3 regions of the Saccharopolyspora sp. CA-218241 genome follow, and region 1 is predicted to be linked to each of the others. Evidence: riboswitches for the same ligand, from Rfam matches in the RefSeq annotation. Region 1 holds a riboswitch; each other region holds the start of a gene.
The links. A riboswitch is a leader RNA that binds a small molecule or an ion and turns the genes downstream of it on or off. The one in region 1 is predicted to bind cobalamin.
Positions count from the first base shown of each region.

Region 1 (6,510 bases):
CTGCGAGGTGGTGGACCTCGGCCCGGTGGTGTAGGAGGGCACGTCCGGGACCCTGTACTGCGGCGTGCCGCCGCCTCCGCCCTGGCCGGGCGCCGTTCCGGGGGAACTCGGCTGCACCGAGCCGGGGGTGTACGAGCTGGGGGTGACCGAAGCGGGCGGGGTCGAACCGGGAGCCGAACCAGGGGGCACCGAGCCCGGCGGGACCGAGCCGGGCGGCGCGCCCGGGACGGCGGCGCCGGGACCCTGGCCGCCCGCGGCCGGAGTCCCCTCGGCCAACGCCGACCGGGTCTGCATCGGGGTGGCCGGCTCCTGGAACGCGCTGAGCATCGTGGTCGGCTTGAGCCGGCTGAGCTCCTGCGCCTGGTCGGGATCCTTCGGCGCGGGGAGGAACGTCGGAGTCTGCTCGGCCGCCGTGCCGAAGTCGTTTTCCATCGTGGTGAGCACCTGCGCCGCTTCCTGGTGCGCGGCGCGGGACTCCTCCTGCTTCTGCACCATCTGGCCGACGCGGGCGATCATCATGATCGGGTTCTGCTCGGCCGCCAGGCCCTGCATCTCCTGCTGCAGGTCGAACTCGACGACCTCGGGCATCGCGTTGCGCGCCCGCTCCCCGGCCTCGGCCTGCATCCCGACCTGGTTCGCGGTGAGCTGCGCGGCCTTGCCGGAGTGGCCCATGTGGTCGGCGACGTTGGTGACGTGCGCGCGCATCGCGTCGCCCGCCTCGCCCTGCCAGTTCTCCTCGGTCTTGGTCGCGGCCTGCCGGATCCGGTCGGAGAAGTCGCGCAGCTTCGCGCCGTGGTCGTGGTAGACCCGGCCGATCTCGTGCACCGCACCGGGGTCGAAGTCCTCCCGGACGAAGCGGTCGAGCTCCTTGTGCTCGTACGACAGGTAGTTCGTGCCGCCGAGCGGGCCGGGCCGGGCGCGCAGCTCCTGCTCCTCGGCCAGTTCCTCGGCCCGCCGCTTCCCGTACTCGTCGGCTTGCTTGTCGGCCTGCACGTGCGAAGCCAAGGCGCCGAAGAGCAGGTGCAGCGGTGAATCGGGGTGCTCCTCCTGGATCTCCCGCACCCGCTCCTCGTACATGGCCTGCTCGCGGTCGGCGATGTACTCCGACTCACCACCCGGTGGCGACGTCATGCTGCCCCCTGCCCAAGTCCTCCGGAAGCCCGGCTTCCGGCATCGGTGCGTCCTGCGTTCCGAGGTGTCCGCCGGAGTACCCGTTCGCGGCGACTGCGGATCGGACACCGTTGTCCGCCGTGAACCCGCCCGGCGCCGAGCGCGTGGACCACCGCGTCAGGACGGCTGCTCGGGACGTCCCGCGCCGACCGGCGACCGGTCGCGGGGCGGCGTCGAACCGGGCCCCCGCACGCGGAGGATATCCCAGGAAGATCGATCCAGGCGGATGAATCCACGGACTCATGTCAGCCGGCCGGGAGCTTCTCGGCCACCACCGGCGCCAGCCGCTGCGCCACCGCGCACGCGGTGTCGTTGTTCATGTCGTCGGTGATGGCGGCGACCCCGGCCGAGGCGGTACCGGAGACCGGGAGGAGCACCTCGCAGGTCCCGTCGCCCTCGGCGCCGCGCGCCAGCTTCGCCGGGCGGTCGCCGACGGTGGTCTCCGAGACCTGGTACTGCGACAGGTCGAGCTGCTCGACCGCGCGGTCCGGGTGCAGGTTGACCGCCACCCCGCCTTCCGGGACCTCCCAGCGGCACACCAGCGAGCCGAGCTTGTCCTCGCGCTCCCCGGGGCCCGGCACGCCCGCCGAGGGGTCGAGCAGGCCGCACGGGTCGACCTCCGCGAACGGCCCGGCGCTCGTGGCCGTCTCCCCGGCGGCGGTGGTCGCCGACTGCTCGGGCGGCGGCGAGGCGCTCGGGCCGCCGCAGGCCGTGCAGGTCAGCGCCACGGCGATCCCGCCGGTGACGAGCGCTCGCGGCATCGGACGACGCAACGGATTCACACTCCTGATCTCAAGCCTGCACGTCGAAGCGGCGGGAGTTCCCGTCGTCGACCTCCTGGTAGAGCTCGATGCCCTTGCGGATCGCCTCGACGACCTCCGGCACCCGGCTGCGCAACTGCCGGAGCATCTCCTCGTACGAGCGGCCGTCGTCGCCCGCGGCGACGAGCCGGTCGAAGTGCGCGATCTCCTGCCCGGCGGGGCTCGGACCCAGCGGCACCTTCTGCTTGAGCAGGTCGAGGTCCTGCCACATGCCGCGCATTTCCTCGCCCATGTCCTCGAAGATCCGGATGAGCTCCTCACCCGCTTCGGGAGTCACCTGGAACCGGCCGCCGTTGGCCGCGTTGATGATTCCCATCATGGCTTCGTTCGCGGCGGCGAGTCCCGCCACGGCACCGGCCGATTCGGCCATCTCGCACCGTCCCCGATTCGTTTCGACACGCCCCGGCAAACGGAAAGTTAGCACCTGTTGATCTGAGCGCGATGTCCCGCACCCGTGCGACGCCCGCCGCACCCGGGACCGCGCGGCGAACTGGACCCGAATGGGCCAACGGGATGGCCCCGAACGGCCGCGGACGGGAATCCTCCCGCGCACCGCCGGACCCGGCCCGGTAACCACAAGGCCCCGCGCTCCACCGGCCTGGGGGTTGCCGGGAGCGCGGGGGCACTCGGGAAGTCCACCTCTGGGGGTCAGGCGGACAGCGGCAACGGTACCAATGCGCCGCGCGATCCCGGCCGCGAAACGCCGAATCTCGTGACCGAACCGAGATCAGGCGGCGCGCTCCCGGTCCGGACGCGCCGCCCGGACCACCCCGGCGACGTTCTCCGCGGACAGCTCCTCCAACCGCAGCCGGGGCGCGTCGAGGGCCGTCGCTACCCGTCCCGCCAGGCCGAGCCGGACCGGACCGCTCTCGCAGTCGACGACCACCGAGGCCACCTCCATCCGGGAGAGGAGCCCGGCGGCGCGCACCGCGTCGTCCACCGCGCGGCGCGCGCGTTCCCGGGCCGAACCCGCCGCCGCGTCGACGGCGACGGTGGCCTTGCCATCGGTGAGCAGCACCAGCAGCGGGCGGCGCTGCGGATCGCGGGTCCGCTCGGTGCGCAGCACCGACCGCGCGGTGAGCAGCCCGTCGGCCAGCGGGGTCCGGCCACCGGTGCGCAGCGCGCGCATCCGGGTGGCGGCCACGTCCACCGACGAGGTGGGCGGCAGCGCCACCTCCGCCCCGTCGCCCCGGAACGCGACCACGCCGACCTTGTCCCGCCGCTGGTAGGCGTCCCGCAGCAGGGACAGCACCGCACCGCTGACCGCCGACATCCGCTCCCGCGCCGCCATCGACCCGGAGGCGTCGACCGCGAACAGCACGAGGTTGCCCTCGCGGCCCTCCCGGACCGCCCGGCGGACGTCCTCGCGGTGCAGCAGCAGGCCGGGTCCGCTGCGCCCGCGCGCCCGCTGGTGCGGGGCCGCCGCGGCGAGCGTGGCGGTCAGGTGCACGCCGTTGCCCTCCACCGCGGAAGCGCGGACCCCGCGCCCGGTGCGGGACCGGCTGCGCGAGCGCCGTCCCGGGGCGCCTTCGCCGAGTCCCGGCACCTCCAGCAGCCGCGCCCGGAAGGCCGGTTCCGGTGCCGCGGGCTGCCGGTCGGCACCGCCCGAGCCCTCGTCGCCGTCAGCGCCACCGCTGCGGCCGCCGTCGCCCTCGTCGCCGCTGTCGGGCGCACCGGCCCCGGGCCCGCCGTCATCGGGCCCGCCGTCATCGGGTCCGCCGTCATCGGGTCCGCCGTCGTCCGGACCGCCGTCATCGGGGCCGCCGTCCTCGGGAGCACCGCCGCCCGGGCCGTCCGGCGGCGGGTCGTCGTCGCCGTCCCCGGCGTGCTCGGCGGCCTCGGAGAGGGCCTGCTGCAACTGGTCCTCCGCCATCCCCGGCTCGTCGAACGGGTCGCGCCTGCGCCGGTGCGGCAGCGCCAGCCGGGCCGCCGTCTCGACGTCCTGCTCGGCCACCGCGTCCGCGCCGCGCCACGCCGCGTGCGCCACGGCGGTGCGGGCCAGCACCAGGTCGGCGCGCATCCCGTCGACCTCCAGCGCGGCGCACAGCGCGGAGATGCGGCGCAGCTCGGAATCCGGCAGCACCACGGCATCCAGCCGGGCGCGGGCCTCGACGATGCGCCGGGCCAGCTCCGCGTCGGCCTCCGCCCACTGCCCGGCGAAGCCCTCCGGGTCGTCCTCGAAGGCCAGCCGCCTGCGCACCACCTCGGTCCGGGTGGCGACCTCGCGGGCGGCGGCGACGTGCACGGTCAGGCCGAACCGGTCCAGGAGTTGCGGGCGCAGCTCGCCCTCCTCCGGGTTCATCGTGCCGACCAGCAGGAACGACGCGGCGTGCGAGACCGACACCCCGTCGCGCTCGACGTGCGCGCGACCCATCGCCGCGGCGTCCAGCAGCAGGTCGACCAGGTGGTCGTGCAGCAGGTTGACCTCGTCGACGTAGAGCACGCCCCGGTGCGCGGCGGCCAGCAGGCCGGGCTGGAAGGCGCGGACGCCCTCGGTCAGCGCGCGTTCCAGGTCCAGCGAGCCGATCAGCCGGTCCTCGGTGGCCCCGACCGGCAGCTCCACCAGCCCGGCCGGTCGGCGCTGGGCCACCACCGCGTCGTGCGGGCCGTCCGGGCACCGGTCGTCCAGCGCGTCGGGGGCGCACCCGAACCGGCAGCCCTCGACGACGTCGAGCGCGGGCAGCAGCCCCGCCAGCGCCCGCACCGCGGTCGACTTGGCGGTGCCCTTCTCACCGCGCACCAGCACCCCGCCGATGCGCGGGTGGATCGCGTTGAGCAGCAGCGCGAGCCGGAGGTCGTCGTGACCGACCACGGCGGAGAACGGGAAGCGCGCGGCGGCGCGCGGAGGAGCGGTCATGCCGGGTTCCTTCCTCGGGTGTCGGACGCCCCGGGTATCGGGAAGGAGGGGCCGCAGTGTCCTGGCTCCCGGATCGGCGCGGGCCGCCGGCCTTCCCAGGCATCGCCCGGTGGCACGTGGTGGCGGACCGCTCCCCGGTCACAGTGGCGCCGACCGCGCCGGATTCGCACCGGCTTCCTGCCGCACCCCTCGCGTGGATCACCCGGCATCGTCGCAGACCCCGATCACCGGACCAACACACCCGAGACCAGCGCCACGTCCCCACCCCACGGACTGTTTTCAGAATGGCCTGCGTGGCGGTGCGGGTGGCGGAACCTCAGCGGCCTTCTCGCTCCGGGCGCCCTTCTCGATGGATCGCCAATACACGGCATCAGGGCGTCCTCGCGAGAAGACCGCTGAGCGGTCACGTCCGAGCACGGGCGGCGGTGCCGGTTGACGGCCGCACCGCATGCGGCTCCGCCGCATTCCGAAAAGACCCCGAACTCGGGCAAGGGTGCCCCTCACTCAGTTCCTTTCGGATGAGATGAGTGGGGCGTCGGCCGCTTTCGGAGCTCAGCGGTGCCGTCGTCGTTGCGGCGCGGGGGATCAGGCGCGGCGCATCGGGACGTGGGGGATGCCGTCCTCCAGGTACTCCTCGCCGTCCTCGGCGAAGCCGAAGGAGCGGTAGAAGTCCACGGCGTAGGTCTGCGCGGAGAGCACGACCGGTCTGCGCCGGACCTCGGCGACGGCGGCGCGCATCAGCTTGCGCCCCAGCCCGAGGCCGCGGGCGCCCTGGGCGGTGCACACCCGGCCGATCCGGTAGACGCCGTCGGGGTCCTCCAGCAGGCGCAGGTAGCCGAGCACGAAACCATCGGCGGAATCGATCCAGAAGTGCCGGGTGGTCTCCTCGAGATCCCTGCCGTCGAGCTCCGGGTACGCGCACTGCTGCTCGGCGACGAAGACGTCGACGCGCAGGCGCAGCATCCGGTAGAAGTCGTCGGCGTCCAGGTCCGCGGTGTAGGCGCGGTGGACGGCGGTCGCGAGCGGCTGGAGGGTCACCTGAACCTGGATATCACAGCATCCGGCCGGAGGCCCTGGTCACCCGGGCCGGGAGTTGCCCACACCACTCGGCTGGAGCTGGTCGGCGAGCTCCGGGTAACCCCCGAGCCTGGTGTAGACGCCGGGGACGCCGGGCCGGCCGCAGCCGGTGCCGAAGGAGACGACCCCGGCGAGCCGCCCGCCCACCACGAACGGCCCGCCGGAGTCGCCTGCGCAGGCGTCGCGACCGCCCTCGGGCACCCCGGCGCAGAACATCTCGGTCCTGTCGTAGGTGGAGTAGGCCGCGGCGCAGGTCTGGTCGTCGGTGACCGGCACGGTCACCGAGCGCAACGTCGATGAGGACGCACCGCCCTCGCTGGTGCGCCCCCAGCCGTGGACCCGGCCGGTGGTGCCCGGCCGGTACGGCGCGGGGTCGCCGGGGGCGACCACCGGGATCGGCCGCTGCGGCAGCGGCGCGTCCAGGGTGAGCACGGCGAGGTCGTCGCCCTGCTCGAAGCCCGCGTACTCCGGGTGCACCCAGGTCCGCACCACGCGCCCGACGACACCGGCGCCGGTGCCGAGGTCGGTGCGCCCGGCGACGACCCGCAGGTCGGCGGGCCCGCGCCGAGAGCCCGTCCCGTCGAC
Region 1 covers NZ_CP191860.1:4,541,740-4,548,249, forward strand. The annotation lists gene ACQP0T_RS21600 (hypothetical protein) at 1-1,131, opposite strand, end outside; gene ACQP0T_RS21605 (DUF3558 family protein) at 1,416-1,931, opposite strand; gene ACQP0T_RS21610 (hypothetical protein) at 1,963-2,361, opposite strand; gene ACQP0T_RS21615 (VWA domain-containing protein) at 2,719-4,848, opposite strand; cobalamin riboswitch at 4,903-5,028, opposite strand; gene ACQP0T_RS21620 (GNAT family N-acetyltransferase) at 5,434-5,886, opposite strand; gene ACQP0T_RS21625 (S1 family peptidase) at 5,926-6,510, opposite strand, start outside.

Region 2 (6,510 bases), 2.6 Mb from region 1:
CCGAGGACCAGCAGCGACAACAACCGCGACACCCCTGCGGACCTCCCGACAGGATTACGCAACACCTTCATGGGCGACAGTCCGTTCGATTCGATACACCAAAAACCGCTCGGGAACAGTGTGCAGCAATCCCCCGACCGAGCGTGCAGGCACACCGGTGGTTGCGCAGAGTGATCCCCGCAGCGGATCTCCACTCCTCGTAGACGCAACGCCCCCGGGTGAGGTTGCGTTCCCGGCGCCCTCGATCGATCGAGGACCCCCCTGCGAGAGGCCCTCCGGAACCGTGCTATTGTTTTTCACGTCGCCAGGGAGACCGGGAAGCACCCGCCGGAAGCGGAAATGCGGAATGGAATCCCAGATCGACGTGCCAGCGCCAATAGCTCAACTGGCAGAGCAGCTGACTCTTAATCAGCGGGTTCGGGGTTCGAGTCCCTGTTGGCGCACAGCAGCCCCAGGCCACGCGGCCTGGGGCTTTTTCGTTCCCGAGTGCGCCGACCGCGGCGTTGCTCCGGCCCGCGATGGCGCAGCGACTCGCTCCCCGGTTGGTCCCGGGGCGGCCCCGGCAACGGCCGCAGGCGGGTGGTCGTCACCACTGGTACGGGAGGAACTTCCCGTTCAGGGTGAGCACCACCCGGTCGCCCTGCGGATCGGACTCCCGGCGCACGTCGAGGCGGAAGTTGATGGCGCTCATGATGCCGTCGCCGAACTCCTCGTGGATGAGCTCCTTGATCGTCGGCCCGTAGACCTCCAGCACCTCGTGCAACCGGTAGACGGTGGGGTCGGTGGGTACCTGGTGCCCCAGCGCGCCCCGGTACGGCTGCTCCCGCAGCGACGCCTCCACCTCCGGCTCCAGGTCCAGCAGGGACGCCGCCGCGCGCGCCTCCTGCTCGCCCATCGGGTGCTGGCCGAGCAGCGCCGCCGTGGTCCAGGCCACCGGCCTGCCCACGGTGTCGGCGAGCTGCCGCCAGGTGACGCCCAGTTCCGCCTTGGCGTCGCGGACCGCTGCCGCGGCCTGCTGCTTGGTCAGCATCGTCACGTCCTCCTCCCACCTTCGCGGGGTCAGCCCCCGTCGACGACGAGCCGCAGGTCGCCGAGCCCGCGGCCGATCTCCAGGCGGTGCTCCGCGCCGGGGCGCCCCGACACCGCGACCCGCACCTGCGTCCGATCACCGGGTGCGGCTTCGGCCACCGCGAAGCCGACGAGCGAGGCGGGCAGGTCGTCCGGCCGGGCGTAGACCTGGACCACCTCGCGCCCGGCGCGGTCCCCGGTGTTGCGCAGCACCACCCGGACCGCGTCGCCGTCGTCGTCGGCGGTCTCGTACTCCCACGTCGTGTAGCCGAGGCCGTGCCCGAAGTGGAAGGCGGGCTCGGCCCCGTACGCCGCGTAGGCGCGGTGGCCGATCAGCGATCCCTCGGTGTAGTGCAGCTCGCCGTGCACCGGCAGCACCCCGGGCAGCGGAACCGGCACGTCGGCCAGCTCCGCCGGGAACGTCGTCGGCAGCCGCCCGCCGGGCTCGGCCGCGCCGCGCAGCACGTCGCCCAACGCGTGCCCGTACTCCTGCCCGCCGAACCACGTCCACAGCAGCGCGGGCACCTCGTCGGCCCACGGCATCAGCACCGGCGCCCCCGCGTTGACCACCACGGCGGTGCGCGGGTTGGCCTCGACCACCCGGCGGACCAGCTCGTCCTGGGTGCCGGGCAGGCTCAGCGAGACCCGGTCCCGCCCCTCGGTCTCCACCTCGTCGTGGGTGCCGACCACGACCACCGCCAGGTCGGCCTCCCGCGCCACCGCGCGCACGGCGGCGAGCTCGCTGGCCTCGTCCCGCTCCTGGTCCCGGTGCCCGAGCCCGAGCACGACCAGCCCGCGGGGCTCGGCCGGGGTGAACTCGACCTCCAGCTCCACCGCCCGACCGGTGACGTCGGCGTCGACGAGCACCACGTCGACGCGCTGCTCGGGCGGCTCCAGCAGCTCGCCCACCGGATCGTCGACGGGCCCGGCGACGTTGTCGGCGTCGAGCACCTCGCGTCCCGCCACCGACAGCCGCACCCGGCCGGCACCGTGCACGCCGAACCGGTGCTCGCCCTCCGCGGCGGCCAGCTCGCCGCGCACCCGCAGCCGTTCGGTGCCCGCGGGCAGGTCGCCCGCCCAGAGCAGCCGGTCGGTGCCGCGCAGCTCGCTGCGCAGCACCTCGCCGTCGGCGTCGAGGTGCTCCACCCGCAGCCCGGTCCCCTCGCCCCGGGGATCGCGCACCGCCGCGCGCGGGATCGGGTCGAGCAGCCGCCGGTGGTGCACCCCGCGCTGGTAGAACACCTCGGCGGCGGGGAACGCGGCGCGCACCCCGTCCAGCGGGGTGACCACGTGCGGCGGGCTGACGCGCGAGAAACCACCGCCCTGCACCACGGGCAGCAGCGCGTTCTCCCCGATCACCGCGATCCGGGACACCTCGCCCGGCACCGGCAGCAGCGGCGCGCCGTCCACCGGTTCGTTGCGCAGCAGCACGAAACCGCGGGTGGCCAGGTCGCGGAGGGCGGGCCGGGCGGATTCCGGCGGTGGACCGGGTTCCGCGCGTTCCGGGCCGAGCGCCCCGGTGCGGGCGGCCAGCCGCAGCAGCCGCAGCACCTTGTCGTCGAGCACGGATTCCGGCACCCGGTTGCCCTCCACCGCGGCGCCCAGCTCCCGCCACGGCCCGCCGGGCCCGGGCATGGCCAGGTCCAGCCCGCCCAGCGCCGCGGCCTCCACCGAGCGGGTGGCGAACCAGTCCGACACCACCGCGCCGTCCCAGTCCCACTCGCCCTTGAGCACGTCGTTGAGCAGCCAGGAGTTCTCGGTCATGGACCGGCCGAGGACCGAGTTGCAGGCGGCCATCAGCGCCCACGGCCCGGCTTCGGCGATGATCCGCTCGAACGGGGCGAGGTAGACGTCCCGCAGCGTCCGCTCGTCCACCCGCACGTCGTAGGACAGCCGTTCGGTCTCGCTGTCGTTGGCCGCGAAGTGCTTCGGCGTGGCGGCCACGTCGCGGGACTGGACGCCCGCGACGACCTCGGCGCCCATCGCGGCGACCAGCAGCGGGTCCTCGGAGAAGTTCTCGAAGTGCCGGCCCGAGAACGGGGTGCGGTGCAGGTTGACGGTCGGCGCGAGCACCACGTGCACGCCGCGCCTGCGGGCCTCGTCGCCGAGCAGCTCGCCCGCGGTGCGCGCGGCCGCCCGGTCCCAGGTGGCGGCCAGCGCCGAGGCCACCGGCAGCAGGAGCGAGGCGTCGCGCTCGTCGAAGGTGGGGCCGCGCACGCCGTGCGGACCGTCGGAGAGCACCAGCGGGCGCAGCCCGATCTCCGGGAGCGGGTGCAGCGTCCACAGGTCCGCCCCGGTCAGCAACCGGACCTTGTCCGCGACGCTGAGCTGGGCGAGCAGCCTGCGCAAGTCGGCCTCGTCGACGGCCCCCATGCCGGGATCCCCCTCTCCCCGTGGTCCGCCCCGCCAGTCTCGGCGACCGGTCGGGGTGTGTCGACCGGAAGCCCGACACACCGGTATGTGGCCATCCGAAAGAGGAGTCGACCCAAGATGTAGTGTGTGGCCCGCTGGTGGTCCACCGGAGCGATCCGGTGGCGAAGAGGGAACCCGGTGCGAGTCCGGGACTGCCCCGCAGCGGTGAACGGGAACGACCGTCGTATCCGGCACTGGGCTCGTCGAGCCTGGGAAGCCACGACCAGTAGGCCGCCCGTGAGTCCGAAGACCTGCCACCGGTGGCACGCCGCGCGCGTGCCTGTCCGGGACCTCGAGGGCGGGTCCACGCGGACGACCGCCCCGCGGTCTCCCCGTGCGCCGTCGTGGTCCACCGAGCTCGCGAGGGAGAGAGCCCAAGTGACCGCAACACTCGCCACCCCGACCTGGACCCGGGTGTCCACCGTGGTCCAGCAGGCGTGCGACGGCCTGACCGGGGTATCGGCCGACGCCGTGCTGGCCGAGGTCCAGCGCACCATCTACGACGGCATCAGCGGTGACGAACTCGCGCTGGCGCAGATCATGGCCGCGCGCACCCTGGTCGAAGTCGAACCGAACTACTCCGCGGTCACCGCCCGGCTGCTGCTGGACAAGCTGCGCCGCGAAGTGCTGAGCCTGCTGGCCGGACAGCCGCGGGAAGCCGACCAGGTCGAGATGCGCGACCGGTACCCGGGCTACTTCGCCGACTACGTGCGCTTCGGCGTCGACGCCGGTCAGCTCGCCCCGGAACTGGCCTCGTTCGACCTGGACCGGCTCGGCCGCGCCCTGCTGCCCGACCGCGACCTCGCCTTCGGGTTCCTCGGCCTGCAGACCCTCTACGACCGCTACTTCCTGCACGTCGGCGGCACCCGCTACGAACTGCCGCAGGCGTTCTTCATGCGGGTCGCGATGGGCCTGGCGCTGCGCGAGGACGACCGCGAGGCGCGGGCGATCGAGTTCTACGAGCTGCTGTCCTCGATGGACTTCATGTGCTCGACGCCGACCCTGTTCAACGCCGGGACCACCCGCCCGCAGCTCTCGTCGTGCTTCCTGACCACGGTGGACGACGACCTCGCCGCGATCTTCCACTCGATCAGCAACAACGCCCTGCTGTCGAAGTACGCGGGCGGGCTCGGCAACGACTGGACGCCGGTGCGCGGCATCGGCGCGCACATCCGCGGCACCAACGGCAACTCGCAGGGCGTGGTGCCGTTCCTCAAGATCGCCAACGACACCGCGGTCGCGGTCAACCAGGGCGGCAAGCGCAAGGGCGCGGTCTGCGCCTACCTGGAGACCTGGCACATCGACGTCGAGGAATTCCTCGACCTGCGCAAGAACACCGGCGACGACCGCAGGCGCACCCACGACATGAACACCGCGAACTGGGTGCCCGACGAGTTCCTGCGCCGCGTCGAGGCCGACGAGCAGTGGACGCTGTTCTCCCCCGACGAGACGCCCGATCTGCACGACCTCTACGGCACCGCGTTCGCCGAGCGCTACCGGGCCTACGAACAGGCGGCCGACCGGGGCGAGATCGCCGTGTTCCGCCGGGTCCGCGCGGTGGACCTGTGGCGCCGGATGCTCACCATGCTGTTCGAGACCGGGCACCCGTGGATCACCTTCAAGGACCCGTGCAACCTGCGGTCGCCGCAGCAGCACGCCGGCGTGGTCCACTCCTCCAACCTGTGCACCGAGATCACCCTCAACACCAGCGCCGACGAGGTCGCGGTGTGCAACCTGGGGTCGGTGAACCTGGCCCAGCACGTCGGTCCCGACGGCATCGACGCGGCGCGGCTGCGGCGCACCGTGCGCACCGCGGTGCGGATGCTCGACAACGTGATCGACATCAACTTCTACACGATCCCGGAGGCCCGCCGGTCGAACCTGCGGCACCGGCCGGTCGGCCTCGGCCTGATGGGGCACGCCGACGCGCTGTTCGCCCAGCGCATCCCGATGGCCTCGGCCGAGGCGGTGGAGTTCGCCGACCGCAGCATGGAGCTGATCAGCTACCACGCCATCGCCGCTTCCAGCGAGCTCGCCGCCGAACGCGGGCGCTACGAGTCCTACGACGGGTCGCTGTGGAGCCGGGGCGTGCTGCCGATCGACTCGCTGGAGCTGCTGGCCGAGGCGCGCGGCGGCGACGTCGACCTGGACCGGTCGTCCACCCTGGACTGGCACGCGCTGCGCGAGCAGGTCCTGCGGGACGGGATGCGCAACTCCAACGTGATGGCGATCGCGCCCACCGCGACGATCTCCAACATCTGCGGCGTCGGGCAGTCCGTCGAACCGCTGTACCGCAACCTCTACGTCAAGTCGAACATGTCCGGCGACTTCACCGTCATCAACCCGCAACTCGTGTCCGACCTCAAGGCGGCGGGGCTCTGGGACGAGGCGATGGTCGCCGACCTGAAGTACCACGACGGCAGCCTCGCCCCGATCCAGCGGATCCCGGACCGGCTCAAGCAGCTCTACGCCACCGCGTTCGAGGTGGCCCCGCAGTGGCTGGTCGACGCCGCCGCGCGCAGGCAGAAGTGGATCGACCAAGCCCAGTCGCTGAACCTCTACGTGGCCGCGCCCAGCGGTCGCACCCTCGACGAGCTGTACCGGCGGGCGTGGCGCAGCGGCCTGAAGACCACCTACTACCTGCGCTCCACCAGCGCCACGCACGTGGAGAAGAGCACCCTGCGTGGCACCGACGGCAAGCTCAACGCGGTCCCGGCCGCCGTGCCCGCCGACGTCGCGGCGGCGTGCTCGGTCACCGATCCCGACTGCGAAGCCTGCCAGTGAGCACCCGAACCCAGGAGCACCGCACCATGACCTCAGTGCAGCACCACGACGCCACCGGCCTCGGCGAGATCGCCCGCGGCGCGGACCGCATCGACGTCGGCGACAAGGCGATGATCAACGCCCGCGCCGACGTCAACCAGCTGCTGCCGCTCAAGTACCGCTGGGCGTGGGAGAAGTACCTCGCCGCGTGCAACAACCACTGGATGCCGACCGAGATCTCGATGCAGGCCGACATCTCGCTGTGGA
Region 2 covers NZ_CP191860.1:1,233,038-1,239,547, reverse strand. The annotation lists gene ACQP0T_RS06160 (Ig-like domain-containing protein) at 1-32, opposite strand, end outside; tRNA gene ACQP0T_RS06155 (tRNA-Lys) at 371-443, shown strand; gene cynS (cyanase) at 587-1,030, opposite strand; gene ACQP0T_RS06145 (glycoside hydrolase family 3 protein) at 1,060-3,441, opposite strand; cobalamin riboswitch at 3,563-3,753, shown strand; gene ACQP0T_RS06140 (ribonucleoside-diphosphate reductase subunit alpha) at 3,859-6,264, shown strand; gene ACQP0T_RS06135 (ribonucleotide-diphosphate reductase subunit beta) at 6,291-6,510, shown strand, end outside.
Region 2: it holds a riboswitch for cobalamin, as region 1 does, so the genes downstream of both, ACQP0T_RS06140 (ribonucleoside-diphosphate reductase subunit alpha) here and ACQP0T_RS21615 (VWA domain-containing protein) in region 1, are expected to answer to the same signal.

Region 3 (6,510 bases), 2.5 Mb from region 1:
GGCCAGGCCACCGGCCCACCGGTCGTGCTGCTCCCGGGCGCTGCGATCGCTCTCCTCGCCCGCGATCCGCAGCAGTTCCTCGGTCAGCGCCTCCTCGGAGCCGTCGGCGCTCGCACCGCCCCGGCCGGTCTCCACGAGGCGGTCGGCGAGCTCGTCGGGCAGCTCCGCGCGCAGCGCCGTGCGGCCCTGCACCTCACCGGCGAGGACCACCACCCGCGGGTCGAACCGGTCGGCCACCTCGCGCACGCGCCGGGCGACGTCCTTGGCGTTCTGCCCGGCGGCCTCCTCGGCGCGGCGCTGGATGTGCCGGTGCGACAGGGCCCCGCCGCGGGGCTTGTGCACCCCTTCCACGGCGCCGCCCTCGACCCGCTCGACGTCGTGCTCGGCGGGCTCGCCGCGCTCGGAGACGACTTCCTGGCGCACCTGCGCCCCGTGCTGGTCGCTGATCACGACCAGCTCGCGGACCGATCGGGCGGCCTCGCGGATGAACGCGCCCAGCTCGGGCAGCGTCGCCCAGTGCGCCTGGTCGCCGCTGCCCTGGGCGGCGTCCCAGTGCTCGTCGAGCACCACCTCGCCGTCGACGGCCACCAGCACTCGGCCGTTGGCCTGCTCCTCACCCGCGGTGCCCGGCTGGAGCCGCTGCTCCAGCGCCTCGACCGCGCCGGCCGCGGCACCCGCTTCCTCCAGGCGCTCGCGCAGCCCCCGCCAGCGCAACCGGATCTGGTCCCCGGCGTCCTCGCCCGACGAACGGGCTTCCAGGTACACGGTGGCGAACGGTCCTTCGCGGTCGAACACCTGCCGCGCGGTGGACAAGCGCATCCATCCCACCTCCCGGGATCTCGGGTTCATGGGACGTCGTCCCATCGGCCACTGGGGTGCTCCTTACCCCGCGCCGGAGCAGGCCAAACCGCTACCGGACGAACCGGCGGACGAAGTCGAGGGACAGTCGCGCGACCGCCTCCCACCCGGCGTCGATGGTCAGCGAATGCCCCCGATCGGCGAGCTCGGCGAACTCGGTGATCCCCGGGTTGCGCCGCTGCCGCTCGTAGGTCGCCGCGGTGGTGGCCGGCGGCACCTGGTGGTCCCGGTGGCCGGAGACGATCAGCATGGGGCCGCGCTGCGGAGCGGCGCTGTCGGCCCGGGCCTCGGTGCGCGGGCTGAAGTTCGCCAGCATCGACTCGAACATCGGCGCCCCCGAGGCCGCCACGTGGTAGCGGTCGTAGAGCTCCCGGGCCTCCTCCTTGCTGATCGCGTTGGCGAAGCGGTAGCGGAACTGCCTGAAGCTCAGCATCACCGCCCGGCCGCGGTTGCCGGGTCTGCGCAGCACCGGCAGCGCCGACCGCAGCGCCGCGAACGGCATCGGGAGCACGCCGCGGGTCGGGACGGGGTCGATGACGACCGACGCCATGGCGCCGCCGCGCCCGGCCAGGAGCTGCGCCAGCAGACCGCCGAGGGCGTGGCCGACGAGCGCGGGCGTCCGGTCCAGCCCGGCCATCACCCGTTCGTGGTACGCGGCGACGTCGCCGATCCCCTTGCGCGCGAAGGCGTCGGGATCGTTCCTGGCCTGCTCGACGGTCTCCGGGTCGTCCGGCCAGCCGGGGGTCAGCGCAGCGTAGCCGGCGTCCTCGAAGCAGTCCGCCCACGGCCGCCAGCTCTCCGCCAGCAGCCACATGCCGTGCAGGAAGACCACGGGCGGGCGACGGGACCGGTTGGCGCGGTCGATCTCGTCCTGCTCCCGCCGGGTCAGCTCGCGAACGGGGGTCACCGTCATGCGGCCGCCTCCTGCGATCGCGCCGGGATATGGGTCGGCTCGAGGCTAGGGACGCGGCGGAGCCGCTGAACAGGGACCGAAGACCCTGGTGCGGCGCTCAGGTGTCCCGGACGTGCAGCACCGCGGGCCACGGCCGGGCGGCCGCGTCGGGGTCCCACCGCCCCCGGATGGCCGCCAGCACGGCGCGCCCCAGGTCCGCCCCCGGGGCGTCCAGATCGATCTCCGCCGAGGTCAGCCGGGGACGCAGCATCTCGCAGAACGGAGCGTTGTCCGCCCCGACCAGCGCGAGGTCACCGGGGACCCGCACGCCCCGGTCCAGCAGGGCGCCCAGCAGCAGCCCGGCGTGGTCGTCGGTGCAGGCGAACACGCCGTCGGGCGGATCGTCCCCGGCGACGGTGCGGGTCAGCCGGTCGGCGGAGTCGCGGCGCAGCCCCATCCGCACCACCTCCAGCCGCATCCCGGTGCGGGCGGCCACCCGTTCGAACCCCGCCACCCGGTGCGCCACGAGCTGCCGGTCGCCCTTGGCCTTCGGCACCACCACGAGCACCCGGCGGCAGCCGCGCTCGGCGAGGTGCTCGGCGGCGACCTCGCCCAGCCGGGAGTCGTCGATCACCAGCGTCGGCACCGCCGGGACGGGTTGGGTCGCGATGCCGATCGGCACCACCCCCGCGCGGCGGAGCAGCTCGGCACCGCCCTTGGTGAACCGGTCGGCGTGGGCGATCACCGCCGCCGGTCGCAACGCCGCCCAGGACCGCGCCGCCGCCATCCCCTTCAGCTCGGTGTCGCGGTGCAGGACCATCGTGTAGCCCGCTTCGCCGAGCTCGACGGCGAGCCGGTCCAGCCCCGCGGTGGCCAGTCGCGCGAGGGTCATCCGCTCGCCGCCCAGGTGGCCGATGACCAGCTCGTGCCCGGTCGTCCGGCGGCCGCCGGGCGGGACGTAGCCGAGCTCGCGGGCGACGGCCCGCACCTCGGCCCAGGTCTCGGGCCCGATCCGCTCGTCGACGAGCCCGTTGAGCACGTACGACACCGTCGCCCGGGACACCCCGGCCAGCGCCGCCACGTCAGCCGCGGTCGGCCCGGTCCGCTCGTCCTCTCGCCCGCCAGCCGTCATCCGTGCCATCCTCCCAGGTCCCGGGGCGCGAGCACCGCCGTTCGCGGGATCATATCCCCCACCCGGCCGCTGGTGTCTACTGTGGACATGAGGTGATGTGCCAGAATGGTCGTGTGGACGATGCCACCACCGAGCGGTACCTGGCCCGGATCGGGATCGAGGCGGTCGGGCCGCCCGACGCGACGACCCTGCACGCGCTCCAGTCCGGGCACCTGACCTCGGTGCCGTTCGAGAACCTCGACATCCACCTCGGCGAGCTGGTCGAGCTGACCGAGGAGCACCTGGTCGACAAGATCGTGCGGCGCCGCCGGGGCGGCTTCTGCTACGAGCTCAACGGGCTGTTCGCGGCGCTGCTGACCGCGCTCGGCTACCGGGTGGAACTGCTCGCCGCGCGGGTCTTCGCCACCCCCGAGCAGCCGGGTCCGCCGATGGACCACCTGGCGCTGCGGGTCGACCTCGACGAGCCGTGGCTGGTCGACGTCGGCTTCGGCCGCAACCCCGTGCACCCGCTGCGGATGGCGAGCACCGGCGAGCAGCCCGACCCGGAAGGCTCGTTCGCCCTCCGCCCGGTCGACGCGGCGTCCGGCGACCTGGACCTGCTGCGCGACGGCGAGCCGCAGTACCGGCTGGAGCCCCGCCCCCGCGCGCTGCGCGACTTCGAGCCCACCTGCTGGTACCAGCAGACCTCGCCGCGCTCGCCGTTCACCCGCGGTCCGACCTGCTCGCTGCGCACCGGAGCGGGCCGGGTCACCCTCAGCGGAACACGACTGGTCCGCACCGAGCACGGCGAGCGCACCGAGCGGACCCTCACCGAGGACGAAGCGCTGGCGACCTACCGCGAGGTGTTCGGGATGCCCCTCGACCGGCTCCCCGCCGACCCGGCGCAGCGCTGAGCGGACGTCCACTGCGGGGGCCCACCGGTCCGTCCGGCTCGGCGGCGGGCGGGCGCCCGCGCGACGGTGTGTCCGGGATCTCACCGCGGCGGCGCGGCGGATCGAAAGGCGACGTCAACGGGCGCCGCGCCCGGCGCGCGGGGACGCTCGTGGCGGCGGGCGCCCTTGCCAACGCGAGGTCGGCGGCTAGCCTGATCCGTGCTGGTGGTTCGGCCGCCTCCGCCCGACCGGGCGGGAGCGGCCGAGGCAAGAGGGAACCCGGTGCGAATCCGGGACTGCCCCGCAGCGGTGAACGGGAACCAACGCCGTCCCCGGTCCACGACCGGGATCAGCACTGGGCCACCAGGCCCGGGAAGCGACGGCCAGTAGGAATCCCCGGCGACGCCGGGAAGCGCCCGTGAGTCCGAAGACCTGCCACCGGTGCGCGCGCCGGAGCGGTGCGCGCTGTTCGAGGCCCCGAGGGAGGGCCTGCCGGACGCCCGCGCGGCAGCTCGTCGCGCCGTCGCGCCCTGCGCTCTCCCGGTCTCGGACTCCTGTCGTCGAGCTCGCGAGGAGAGAGCGTTGACAACCACGATCGGTTCCACCGTGCTGGGCTACCCCCGGATCGGCCCCGACCGGGAGCTCAAACGAGCCTTGGAACGCTACTGGGCCGGGCGGATCGGCGAGCCGGAACTCCGGGAGGTCGCCCGCGGCCTGCGGGTGGACACGTGGCGCTCGCTGCACGAGGCCGGACTGAATTCGGTGCCGGGCAACACGTTCTCGTACTACGACCAGGTGCTCGACACCGCGGTCGTCTTCGGTGCGGTACCCGAACGGTTCACCGCGCTCGGGCTGAGCCCGCTGGACACCTACTTCGCGATGGCGCGCGGGGTGGAGTCCACGCCGCCGCTGGAGATGACCAAGTGGTTCGACACCAACTACCACTACCTCGTCCCGGAAATCGGCCCGGACACGCGGTTCTCGCTGTCCGACCAGTCCCCTGTGGACCAGTACCAGGAAGCCCTGGAAGCGGGCGTGACCACCCGTCCGGTGCTGGTCGGGCCACTGACCTTCCTGCTGCTGTCCAAATCGGACGACCAGGCGCCGGAGTCGTTCCGCCCGCTGGACCGGCTCGACGACCTGCTGACCGCCTACGCCGAGCTGCTCGGTGAGCTGCACCGCGCGGGCGCGGAGTGGGTGCAGCTCGACGAGCCCGCCTTCGCCGCCGACCGCTCCCCCGCCGAGCTGGCCGCGCTGCGCGCCGCCTACCGGCGCCTGGGCGAGCTGACCGAGCGGCCGAAGATCCTGGCGGCCGGCTACTTCGGCGATCTGGGCGAGGCGCTCGGCGAGCTGGCCGCCACCCCGGTCGAGGCGCTGGCGGTGGACCTGGTCGCCGGGCGGTCGGCGCTGGACCGGCTCCCGTCGGTGCGCGGCCTGGCGGACAAGGCGCTGGTCGCCGGACTGGTCGACGGCCGCAACGTCTGGCGCACCGACCTGGACGGCGCGCTGTCCACCGCCGCGACCCTGCTGGGCCTGGCGGGCGAGGTCGCGGTCGGCACGTCCTGCTCGCTGCTGCACGTGCCCTACGACGTCGAGGCCGAGACCGCCTTGGACGCGCGGGTGGCGTCCTGGCTGGCCTTCGCGCGGCAGAAGGTCGACGAGGTCGTGGTCCTCGGCCGGGCGCTGCGCGACGGGCGCGAGGTGGTGGCCGACGAGCTCGCCGCCGCCCGGCGCGCGGTCGCCGACCGGGCCGGTGCCGACTCGGTGCGCGACAACCGGGTCCGGGCCCGGCTGGACTCGCTGCGCCCGGAGCACGCGCGGCGCGGTGACTACGCCGGGCGGCAGGAGGCCCAGCAGCGGTCGTTGCGGTTGCCGCCGCTGCCGAGCACCACGATCGGTTCCTTCCCGCAGACCACCGACGTCCGCAAGGCGCGCGCGGCGCTGCGCGCCGGACGCATCGACCCGGCGACCTACCAGCAGCGGATGCGCGACGAGATCGAGCGGGTGATCCGGGTGCAGGAGCGGCTCGGCCTCGACGTGCTGGTGCACGGCGAACCCGAGCGCAACGACATGGTGCAGTACTTCTCCGAGCACCTCGACGGGTTCGCCAGCACCGAATTCGGCTGGGTGCAGTCCTACGGGTCGCGGTGCGTGCGCCCGCCGATCCTCTACGGCGACGTCTCCCGCCCCGCCCCGATGACCGTGGAGTGGGCCACCTACGCCCAGAAGCTCACCGAGAAGCCGGTCAAGGGGATGCTCACCGGACCGGTCACCATCCTGGCGTGGTCGTTCGTCCGCGACGACCAGCCGCTGGCCACCACCGCCGACCAGGTCGCCCTGGCCATCCGCGACGAGGTGGCCGACCTGGAGGCCGCGGGCATCCGGGTGGTCCAGGTGGACGAGCCCGCCCTGCGCGAGCTGCTGCCGCTGCGCGAGGCGGACCGGCCCGGGTACCTGGACTGGGCGGTGACGTCCTTCCGGCTGGCCACGTCCGGCATCGCCGACTCCACCCAGATCCACACGCACCTGTGCTACTCCGAGTTCGGCGACGTGATCGACGCGATCGTGGCGCTGGACGCCGACGTCACCAGCATCGAGGCGGCCCGTTCCCGGATGGAGGTGCTCGACGACCTCAACGCGGTCGGCTTCGCCCGGGGCGTCGGCCCGGGCGTCTACGACATCCACTCGCCGCGGGTCCCGACCGCGGCGGAGGTCACCGACCTGCTGACGGCCGCGCTGGCCGCGGTGCCCGCCGA
Region 3 covers NZ_CP191860.1:2,042,200-2,048,709, reverse strand. The annotation lists gene ACQP0T_RS09995 (hypothetical protein) at 1-819, opposite strand, end outside; gene ACQP0T_RS09990 (alpha/beta fold hydrolase) at 911-1,771, opposite strand; gene ACQP0T_RS09985 (LacI family DNA-binding transcriptional regulator) at 1,869-2,882, opposite strand; gene ACQP0T_RS09980 (arylamine N-acetyltransferase family protein) at 2,996-3,775, shown strand; cobalamin riboswitch at 3,964-4,208, shown strand; gene metE (5-methyltetrahydropteroyltriglutamate--homocysteine S-methyltransferase) at 4,337-6,510, shown strand, end outside.
Region 3: it holds a riboswitch for cobalamin, as region 1 does, so the genes downstream of both, metE (5-methyltetrahydropteroyltriglutamate--homocysteine S-methyltransferase) here and ACQP0T_RS21615 (VWA domain-containing protein) in region 1, are expected to answer to the same signal.